2 regions of the Pseudomonas sp. SG20056 genome follow, and region 2 is predicted to be linked to the other one. Evidence: predicted binding sites of a transcription regulator. Region 2 holds the regulator's gene; the other holds the start of a gene.

Evidence for each region. The regulator FliA, encoded in region 2, starts transcription of late flagellar genes. The targets are predictions, from matches to a motif close to CTAAAGTTTNNNNNNNNNNNGCCGNTAA.
Region 1: RHP75_RS16830 (methyl-accepting chemotaxis protein) is a predicted target of FliA. The motif match lies at 2,743-2,770, and genes of this name have one in related genera.

The regions. Positions count from the first base shown of each region.
Region 1 covers NZ_CP134499.1:3,534,178-3,539,459, forward strand. Annotated here, with positions in the region: gene RHP75_RS16815 (di-heme oxidoredictase family protein) at 1-514, shown strand, start outside; gene RHP75_RS16820 (imelysin family protein) at 525-1,586, shown strand; gene RHP75_RS16825 (DUF1513 domain-containing protein) at 1,596-2,705, shown strand; gene RHP75_RS16830 (methyl-accepting chemotaxis protein) at 2,896-4,521, shown strand; gene RHP75_RS16835 (efflux RND transporter periplasmic adaptor subunit) at 4,718-5,282, shown strand, end outside.
Region 2 covers NZ_CP134499.1:1,526,899-1,532,180, forward strand. Annotated here, with positions in the region: gene flhF (flagellar biosynthesis protein FlhF) at 1-371, shown strand, start outside; gene fleN (flagellar synthesis regulator FleN) at 449-1,279, shown strand; gene fliA (RNA polymerase sigma factor FliA) at 1,276-2,022, shown strand; gene RHP75_RS07335 (chemotaxis response regulator CheY) at 2,120-2,494, shown strand; gene RHP75_RS07340 (protein phosphatase CheZ) at 2,514-3,302, shown strand; gene RHP75_RS07345 (chemotaxis protein CheA) at 3,314-5,282, shown strand, end outside.

The sequences.
Region 1 (5,282 bases), 2.0 Mb from region 2:
CTGCCGCAGCGCGCCCCATGGCGGCGAGCCGGAGGTCAGCGACAACATTCTCGCCAGCGTGCTGTTCTACACCCGCAACCTTGGCGTACCCGCAAGGCGCGGTGCCGATACGCCGCAGGTGCTCGCCGGCAAAAATCTGTTCTATCAGGCAGGTTGCCAGGGCTGCCATACCCCGCAATTCACCACCGCTGCCGATGCCGCCGAGCCCGAACTGGCCAATCAGCTGATCCGCCCCTACAGCGACTTGTTGTTGCATGACATGGGCGAAGGCTTGGCAGATAACCGCCCGGAGTTTCTCGCCAGCGGCCGCGAATGGCGCACCCCGCCACTCTGGGGTATCGGCCTGACCGAAACCGTCAACGGCCACACCCAGTTCCTGCATGACGGCCGCGCCCGCAACCTGCTGGAGGCCATCCTCTGGCACGGCGGCGAAGCCGAGGCGGCCAAGCAGCAAGTCATGACTTTCAATGCTGATGAGCGCGCCGCGCTGTTGGCTTTTCTGAATTCGTTGTAAGGAGCCGCCCATGATCCGCTCACCCCTCACGCTCGCCCTGCTCAGCCTCACACTCACCGCCTGCAGCCCCAGCGACCCGCAGCAGCAGGTCAGCCGCACACTCACCGATGGCGTATTGCTGCCGATCTACAGCGCCTGGAGCGAAGCAGACCGCCAGCTGGCCACCAGCGGTCAAGCCTTCTGCGCCGGCCAACAGAACCTCGCCGACGCCCGCCAGGCCTTTGCCAGCGCGCAAAGTGCCTGGGCCGCCGTGCAACCGGTGGCCTTCGGCCCGCTGGCAGAAGGCAACCGCGCCTGGCAGGTGCAGTTCTGGCCAGACAAGAAAAATCTGGTAGCGCGTCAGGTTGAAGCGCTGGTCAACAGCAAACCCGAGCTGACCCCGGCTGATCTGGATAAATCCAGCGTCGTGGTGCAAGGCCTGACGGCCTATGAATACCTGCTGTTCGACCCGGCCATCGACCTGAACGTCGCCGAGCAGAAAGCCCGCTACTGCCCGCTGATCGTTGCCATTGGTCAGCACCAGCAAGTGCTCGCCGCCGATGTGCTGAGCCAGTGGCAAGCCAAAGACGGTATGGCCGCGCTGCTCAAGGATTTCCCCAACGCGCGCTACGCCGAAGCCCCGGAAGCGGTGGCCGAACTGCTGCGCACCCAGGTCAGCGCCATCGACGGGCTGAAGAAGAAACTCGGCACGCCACTCGGCCGCCAGAGCAAAGGCCAGCCGCAGCCCTATCAGGCCGAAGCCTGGCGCAGCAAAGCCAGCCTGGCCAACCTCGCCGCCAGCCTGGCCAGCGCCGAACGCATCTGGCTGGGTGCCGAGCAGGACGGCATTCAGGCGCTGCTCGGCAGTGATCAAGACGCACTGAAACAACGCATCAACGCCGCCTACAACGACACCCGCCAGCGCCTGGCCGCAGCCCAGCGCCCGCTCGGCGAGCTGCTTAGCGACGAAGCCGGGCGCACCGAGGTCAACGCCCTGTATGACAGCCTGAATGTGCTGCATCGCCTGCATGAAGGCGAGCTGGCCAAGACCCTGGGCATCCAGCTGGGCTTTAACGCCCATGACGGTGACTGAAGCATGCAGATCAATCGCCGCGCCTTTCTAGGCCTGAGCATCGCTGCTGTTGCCGCTACCGCAGCGGCCGCCGGCACTTACGGTGGCTGGACGCTGATGCACAGCGGCGCACAGCCGTTATTACTATCGGCGCGCAACGACAGCGCCGGCAAGCACTATGCCGTGTGTTATCGACTGGATGGCAGCCAGGTATTTGCCACTCAGGTGAACGAGCGCTGCCACGATGTGATCGGCCACCCGTTCTTGCCCATGGCGTTGTTTGTCGGCCGTCGTCCGAGCACTCAGAGCTACCTGATCGACACCCGCGACGGCCGCCTGCTGCAAACCCTGAATTCGCCCAAGCAGCGCCACTTCTACGGCCATGCGGTATTCCACAAGGACGGCGAATGGCTGTACGCCACCGAGAATGACACCTCCGATCCCGGTCGCGGCGTACTCGGGGTCTATCGCCTGCAAGGTGAACAGTTGCTACGCAGCAGCGAACTGTCGACTCACGGCATCGGCCCGCACCAGCTGCTCTGGATGCCCGACGGTGAAACCCTGGCAGTGGCCAACGGCGGTATCCGCACCGAGGCGGACAGCCGGGTGGAAATGAACCTCAACGCCATGGAGTCCAGCCTGGTGCTGCTGCGCCGCGACGGCAGCCTGGTCAGCAAGGAACAGCTGCCCGAACGGATGAACAGCGTGCGCCATATGGCCGTGGCCAGTGACGGCACCCTGGTGACCGGGCAGCAATATATGGGCGAGCTCAGCGATGTGGTGCCGCTGTTGGCGATCAAACGCCCTGGCCAGTCCTTCCAGCACTTCCCAGTGGCCGATGCGCAGCGCCAGCTGATGAATCAATACACCGCCAGCGTGGCGATCCACAGCGAGCTGCGCCTGCTGGCGTTGACTGCGCCACGCGGCAACCGGGTGTTTATCTGGGATCTGGACAGCGCCGAGCTACGCCTGGATGCGCCTCTGGCCGACTGCGCCGGCGTTGGCGCGGTAACCGACGGCTTTGTGGTCAGCAGCGGCGTCGGTCGTTGCCGGCTATATGACTGCCGCAGCACCCAAATCAGCAGCCAGCCACTGCAACTGCCTGCCGGCCTGTGGGACAACCACCTACGCCTGGCCTAGACCCGCGACGCTGAATCTGTAACACGCCTGCGGCATGCTAAAGAATCATGCCGCAGAGCCGATCTATACTCCAACTAGCCGCTGCCTTCAGGCAATCCGGCCCAGCTGATACCAGTCGATAGGGATCTTCGCAGTTAGGGCGCGCTCAGCGTCACTGGCATCCCGCCTTCCACACCCAGGGGTCTCACCCATGTTTCTGCAAAAATCCTTGCGCGCGCAAATTCTCGCCCTGCTCGGCGGTAGTCTGGCGCTGATCTTGATCACGGCACTGGCCTGCTTCAGCTTTCTTTCCAACGGTATGCAATCCTACCGCGGCCTACTCGACGGCCCGGTAGAAGCATCGCGCCTGATCGATTCAGCCAACGTTGAGTTCAAGATCCAGGTACAGGAATGGAAAAATGTCCTGCTGCGTGGCCAAGACAGTGAAAACCTGAACAAGTACTGGGGCCAATTCGAGGCACAAGAACGCAAGGTACAGGACACTCTTGACCAGCTTGCAGAACTTGCCGCCACTGATCCGCAATTGAAAACCCAGATCGAACGCCTACGCAGCGAACATCAAACTCTTGGTGCCAACTACCGCAAGGGCCGTGATGCTTTTGTCGCAGCCTCCGGCGACGCCAAGGCCGGTGACGCGGCAGTGAAGGGTATTGACCGCGCCGCAAGCGAACAGATGAGCATGCTGGTCACCCGACTGCGCGAGCAAAGCCTGGATCAGGCCACCATGCTCAATGCCTCCGGCGAGCGCACCATTCTGGTCGGCACAGTGGTCATGCTGGCCGCCACCATATTTATCGCGCTACTTAGCCTTTGGCTGGTCAACCGCAACCTGATCATTCCCATCCGCCACCTGATCAGTCATGTCGACGAGCTCAGCCATGGCCGCTTCGGCCAGCACATGGAAACCAACCGAGCAGACGAACTGGGCATGCTGGCAATTGCCTCCAACACCCTGCGCGACTTCCTAGCCAGCACCACCCATAGCCTGCAACAGAGCAGCAACAACCTAGATAACGCGAGTGGAGAGCTAAACAATATCGCCTCACGCATGACACAGGGCATCCAGGATCAGTTCAACCGCACCGATCAGGTAGCCACTGCCATGCACGAAATGTCCGCCACCGCTCAGGAAGTCGCGCGCCACGCGGCCGAAGCGGCAGGCGCGGCTGATGCAGCCGACAACGCCGCACGCCAGGGCGAAACAGTGATGCAGGCGACCATCAAGACCATCACCGATATTCGCAGCGAAATCAGCAACACCTCGGAAGTAATTCGCCGCCTGGAAAGCGACAGCGGGCGCATCGGCAAGGTGCTGGAAGTGATTCGTGGCATCGCCGAGCAGACCAACCTGCTGGCGCTCAATGCCGCCATCGAGGCCGCCCGCGCCGGCGAACAGGGCCGTGGCTTTGCCGTGGTGGCCGACGAAGTGCGCACCCTGGCCCAGCGCACCGCCCAGTCCACCGCGGAAATCCACCAGATCATCGACACCGTGCAAACCGGTGCGGTCAATGCGGTGCGCGCCATCGAGAGCGGTCAGCAGCGTAGCGAGGAAGGCGTCACCCAAGTCACCGAGGCCGGCGCTACGCTGCAGTTGATTACCAATGCAGTGGAAGCGATTCGCGATATGAATCGGCAGATCGCCACCGCCGCCGAAGAGCAAACCTCGGTGGCCGAAGACATCTCGCGCAACCTCACCGAAATCACCGCCATCGCCGGCTCCAACCAAGAAAACGTCGAGCGCACGCAGGCCGCCAGCAAAAACTTAAGCACACTCTCCGGCGAGCTGGGCGAGGTAACTCGACGCCTCGGCGCATGAGGCAAAACCGCCCGCCGCAACACACAAAATGCCAGCATATGCTGGCATTTTGCTTAAAAAGCGCTTGATCAATCAGGCAACTTTTGCACAACAATATTTTGCAAATGCGAATCTTTGACAGGCCTGTGCGCGAGGTCTAATGTGCCCCTCTTGCCTATTCCCAGGCTATCCAACCGCCTTGCCAAGGAACCGGAATATGTTGCTCCGCCGCATGCTGATCATGCTCGGCGCAGTACTCGTCGTGGTACTCGCCCTCGCCGCCTACAAAGGCTTTTCCATCTACCAACAAGTGCAAATGTTCTCGGCACCGCAGCCGGCCATCAGCATTGATGCCGCGACAGCAGAAGAACACCCGTGGCAGGGTCGCCTGCCGGCCATCGGCACCCTGAAAGCGTTCCAGGGTGTCGACCTGACTGTGGAAGTCGGTGGCACCGTGCAGCAGGTGCTGTTCCGCTCCGGCGAGCAGGTCACCCTGCAGCAACCGCTGATCCAGATGGACAGCGATGTCGAGCAGGCCAGTCTGGGCACTGCCCAGGCCGAACTGGGCCTGGCCCGCGTGGAGTACGAGCGCGGTCGCAGCCTGGTCAATCGCCAGAGCATCTCGAAAAGCGAGTTCGACCGCCTCTCCGCCAGCCTGCAGAAGGCCAATGCCAGCGTTGCCCAGCTGCAGGCACAACTGGCGAAGAAACGCATTCTTGCGCCCTTTGCCGGCACCATCGGCATCCGCCAGGTGGATGTCGGTGACTACCTGGCCTCCGGCA
Region 2 (5,282 bases):
TGCAGCTGGAAACGCTGGCCAGCCGTGGTGTCAACGCAAAAAATTATCTGGTCATGGCCGCTACCAGCCAGGGCCAAGTGCTGAAAGCCGCCTACCATAGTTATAAGCGTTGCGGCTTGTCTGGCTGCATTCTGACAAAAGCGGATGAGGCCACCAGCCTGGGTGAGGTTTTAGGACTGGCTATTAGCCAGCGTCTACCGGTAGCCTATCTCGCTGATGGGCCACGCATTCCCGATGATTTGCAGATTCCACGCAGTCATCAATTGGTTAGCCGGGCCGTAGGGCTGCAGGCAACCCAGGATCCAAGCGAAGATACGATGGCGGAGATGTTTGCCGGGCTTTACCAGCAACCCGCACGACGCGTCAGTTAAGCGTCCTGCTGTTGGCAATGAACCGCGCTTAGCCAGCCAAGTGGCTCCAGTCGAAGTTAGACAAGGTGTGTAGAAATATGGGTATGCATCCCGTACAGGTGATTGCGGTGACCGGCGGCAAAGGTGGCGTCGGTAAGACCAACGTCTCGGTGAACCTGGCGTTGGCCCTGGCTGATCTCGGCCGTCGGGTGATGCTGATGGACGCCGACCTTGGCTTGGCCAACGTCGACGTGTTGTTGGGCCTCAGCGCCAAACGCACCCTGGAAGACGTCATCAGTGGCGAGTGCGAGCTGCGCGATGTGTTACTGCAGGGCCCTGGCGGCATTCGTATCGTGCCGGCAGCCTCGGGTATTCAGAGCATGGTGCAGCTGTCACCCATGCAACATGCGGGGCTTATCCAGGCGTTCAGCGATATCAGTGACAACCTCGACGTGTTGATCATCGACACCGCCGCGGGTATTGGTGACGGTGTTGTGAGCTTCGTGCGCGCTGCCCAGGAAGTGCTGGTGGTGGTGTGTGATGAGCCTACGTCGATTACCGATGCCTACGCGCTGATCAAATTGCTCAACCGCGACCACGGCATGAACCGTTTCCGCGTACTGGCCAATATGGCTCACAGCCCGCAGGAAGGTCGCAACCTCTTTGCTAAGCTGACTAAAGTCACTGATCGTTTTCTTGATGTTGCCCTGCAGTATGTAGGCGCAGTGCCGTATGACGAGTCAGTGCGCAAGGCCGTGCAGAAGCAGCGCGCGGTCTACGAAGCCTTCCCGCGCTCGAAGTGCGCGCTGGCGTTCAAGGCGATAGCCCAGAAAGTCGACGCCTGGCCGTTACCGGCTAACCCGCGCGGTCATTTGGAGTTTTTCGTTGAGCGTCTGGTGCAGCAACCGATCGCGGACACGGCCATATGACAGCAGCCTCTGGACTTCGTATGTATAGCAAGGCGCAGGCGCAGGATTCCCAGCACCAGTTGATCGAGCGCTACGCGCCCCTGGTCAAACGCATTGCCTATCACTTGCTGGCCCGTCTACCGGCCAATGTGCAGGTCGATGATCTGATTCAGGCCGGGATGATCGGTCTGCTTGAAGCGTCAAAAAAATACGACTCCAGCAAAGGTGCCAGTTTCGAGACGTTCGCCGGTATTCGCATTCGCGGCTCAATGCTTGATGAGGTGCGTAAAGGTGATTGGGCGCCACGTTCAGTGCATCGCAATAGCCGCATGGTTAGCGACGCAATTCGAATAATTGAGGCCAGAACCGGCAGAGACGCTAAAGATCAAGAGGTTGCGGCCGAACTCCAATTGAGTCTCGAGGATTACTACGGCATTCTTGGCGACACTTTAGGCAGCCGCCTGTTCAGTTTCGACGACCTGTTGCAGGACGGCGAGCACGGTGGGCTGGGTGAAGACGCTGGCAGCAACCACCTCGAACCTTCTCGTGATCTGGAAGATGAACGCTTTCAGGCGGCCCTGGCAGATGCCATTGCCAACCTGCCGGAGCGCGAGCGCCTGGTGTTAGCGCTATATTACGATGAAGAACTGAATCTTAAAGAGATCGGCGAGGTGTTGGGGGTTAGCGAATCACGTGTAAGCCAACTACACAGTCAGTGTGCCGCTCGTTTACGCGCTCGTTTGGGCGAGTGGCGTGCACATTGAGTTGTATTCGCTAGCGCTGGGCCGGTTTCACGATTAAAAGCGCACGCAGGTTGCTGTGTGCGTTTGGGACTGTACGGAGGTCGACTTGGACAAGAACATGAAAATCCTCATCGTTGATGACTTTTCAACGATGCGACGGATCATCAAGAACCTCCTGCGTGACTTGGGGTTCACCAACACAGCGGAAGCCGATGATGGCGTCACCGCGCTGCCCATGCTGCAGAGCGGCAGTTTCGATTTTCTGGTGACGGACTGGAACATGCCCGGCATGACGGGCATCGACCTGCTGCGCGCGGTACGTGCAGACGAGCGCCTGAAAACCCTGCCGGTGTTGATGGTCACCGCAGAAGCCAAGCGCGATCAGATCATTGAAGCAGCCCAGGCTGGGGTTAACGGTTATGTAGTCAAACCGTTCACTGCCCAGGTGCTGAAAGAGAAGATTGAAAAGATCTTCGAGCGGGTCAACGGCTGATGTTTGCCATGAGGGTGCTATGGAACATAAAGATTCCGTTCAGGGTGACCTTGAGTCGACCCTGAAACACAACGCTCGCCAACTGGTAGACAGCCTGGAACAAGGCAACTTTGGTGAAGCGGTACAGCTGATACATGAGCTCAACAAAGCGCGTGACCGTGGCCTGTATCACGAGGTCGGCAAGCTGACCCGTGAGCTGCATAACGCCATCGTCAATTTCCAGCTCGACCCCCGTGTGCCACATGCCACTGAGGTTTCGCAAATCACCGATGCCACCGAGCGTTTGAATTACGTGGTGACGATGACCGAAAAAGCGGCCAATCGCACCATGGATCTGGTTGAGCAGAGTGCACCACTGGTTAATGACCTCAGTGATGAGGCACAGAGCCTGAGCGCCGATTGGGGACGCTTTATGCGCCGCGAGATGAGCGCCGATGGTTTCCGCGAACTGGCCAAGCGTGTTGAGCTGTTTCTCGCCCGTAGCGAGCGCGACGGTGCCAAGCTATCTGGGCACCTCAACGATATTCTGCTGGCTCAGGACTATCAGGATTTGACCGGACAGGTGATCAAGCGTGTAACGCAGCTGGTAACCGAAGTGGAAAGCAACCTGCTGAAACTGGTTCTGATGGCCAGTCAGGTGGACCAGTTTGCCGGCATTGAGCACAACCATGAGTTGCTCCGCGCCGAACAAGAAAAACAAAAAGAGCCTTCCCGTGGTGAAGGTCCGCAGATTCATGCCGATAAGCGTGAAGACGTCGCATCCAATCAGGATGATGTCGACGACCTGCTTTCCAGCCTGGGATTTTAGGAGCACGTCTTATGAGCTTCGGCGCCGATGAAGAAATCCTCCAGGACTTCCTGGTAGAGGCCGGCGAGATTCTTGAACTACTGTCCGAACAGCTCGTAGAGCTGGAAAGTCGCCCGGACGACATGAATCTGCTCAACGCTATTTTTCGCGGGTTTCATACCGTTAAAGGTGGTGCCGGTTTTCTCCAGCTCAATGAGCTGGTGGAATGCTGCCATATCGCAGAAAACGTCTTCGACATCCTGCGCAAGGGTGAGCGGCGCGTCGACTCCGCGTTGATGGATGTGGTGCTGGAAGCACTGGATGCGGTCAACAGCATGTTTACCGAAGTCCGTGAACGTACCGATCTGACTCCGGCAACCCCTGAACTGCTTGCTGCCTTGGCGCGTCTGGCTGAACCGGCAGGTGCCGAAGAGACCGCGCCGATTGAAGCGCACGCCGAGCCTGAGCCTGAGCCTGAAACCGAGGTTGCAGTCGAAGAATCCGCTGGCGATATCACCGATAGCGAATTCGAGCAGTTATTGGGTGCCTTGGATGAGTCTCCGACGCAAGCGCCCAGCGCTGCCAGCAGTGATGAAATTACCGATGATGAGTTCGAGTCCTTGCTCGATCAGCTGCACGGCAAAGGTCAGTTTGTAGCGCCTGACGTTGCTGCTGCACCTGCCCCACCTGTTGCGGCTGCACCAGCGGCAGTGGCGGCGGGCGGTGATGAAATCACCGATGATGAATTCGAGTCGTTGCTTGATCAGTTGCATGGCAAAGGTCAGTTTGTTCCGCCTCCTGCGCCAGCACCTGCTACGCCGGCGGCCAAGGCCGAGCCTGCTGAAGCACCGAGTGGTGATATCACTGACGATGAATTCGAGGCCTTGCTTGATCAGCTGCACGGCAAAGGTAAGTTTGTCGAACCTGAAGCGATTAAACCCGTTGTCCCCGCGCCGGTTGCCAAGCCTGTTGAACCAGTCAAGGCCGCAGCTAAACCCGCAGCCAAGCCAGCTGCCAAGGTAGAACCAGCCAAAGCCTCTGCGGCACCGGCTGCCGTGCCAGCCGCTGATAAGGCTGCGCCGCCCAGTGAAGCGGAAACCACTGTGCGGGTCGATACCGCACGGCTTGACGAAATCATGAACATGGTCGGCGAACTGGTGCTGGTGCGTAACCGTCTGGTGCGTCTTGGGGCCAGCAGTGGCGATGAGGCCATGTCCAAGGCGGTGTCCAACCTGGATGTGGTCACGGCTGATCTGCAAACGGCGGTGATGAAAACCCGCATGCAGCCAATCAAGAAAGTCTTCGGGCGCTTCCCGCGTTTGGTTCGTGACCTGGCGCGTAACCTGAAAAAAGAGATCAACCTGGAACTGGTTGGCGAAGAAACCGACCTCGACAAGAACCTGGTCGAAGCATTGGCTGATCCGCTGGTCCACTTGGTGCGCAACGCGGTCGACCATGGCATTGAGACCCCGGAAGAGCGTGAGGCCTCGGGTAAGGCGCGGGGCGGCAAGGTGATACTGTCCGCAGAGCAGGAGGGTGATCACATCCTCTTGTCGATCTCTGACGATGGCAAGGGCATGGACGCGGATGTGCTACGCGCCAAGGCGGTGGAAAAAGGTCTGCTGGATAAAGACGCGGCCGACCGTCTCAATGAGTTCGAGTGCTATAACCTGATTTTCGCTCCGGGCTTCTCGACCAAGACCGAGATTTCAGATGTGTCCGGTCGCGGTGTGGGCATGGACGTGGTGAAAACCAAAATTTCCCAGCTCAATGGCACGGTCAATGTGTTTTCGGTCAAGGGGCAGGGCTCGAAGATTGTTATCAAGGTGCCGCTGACCTTGGCGATCATGCCGACACTGATGGTGATGCTGGCCAATCAAGCGTTCGCCTTCCCATTGGTCAACGTCAATGAAATCTTCCACCTCGACTTGTCGCGAACCAATGTGGTGGACGGTCAGGAAGTGGTCATTGTGCGTGACAAGGCCTTGCCGCTGTTCTACC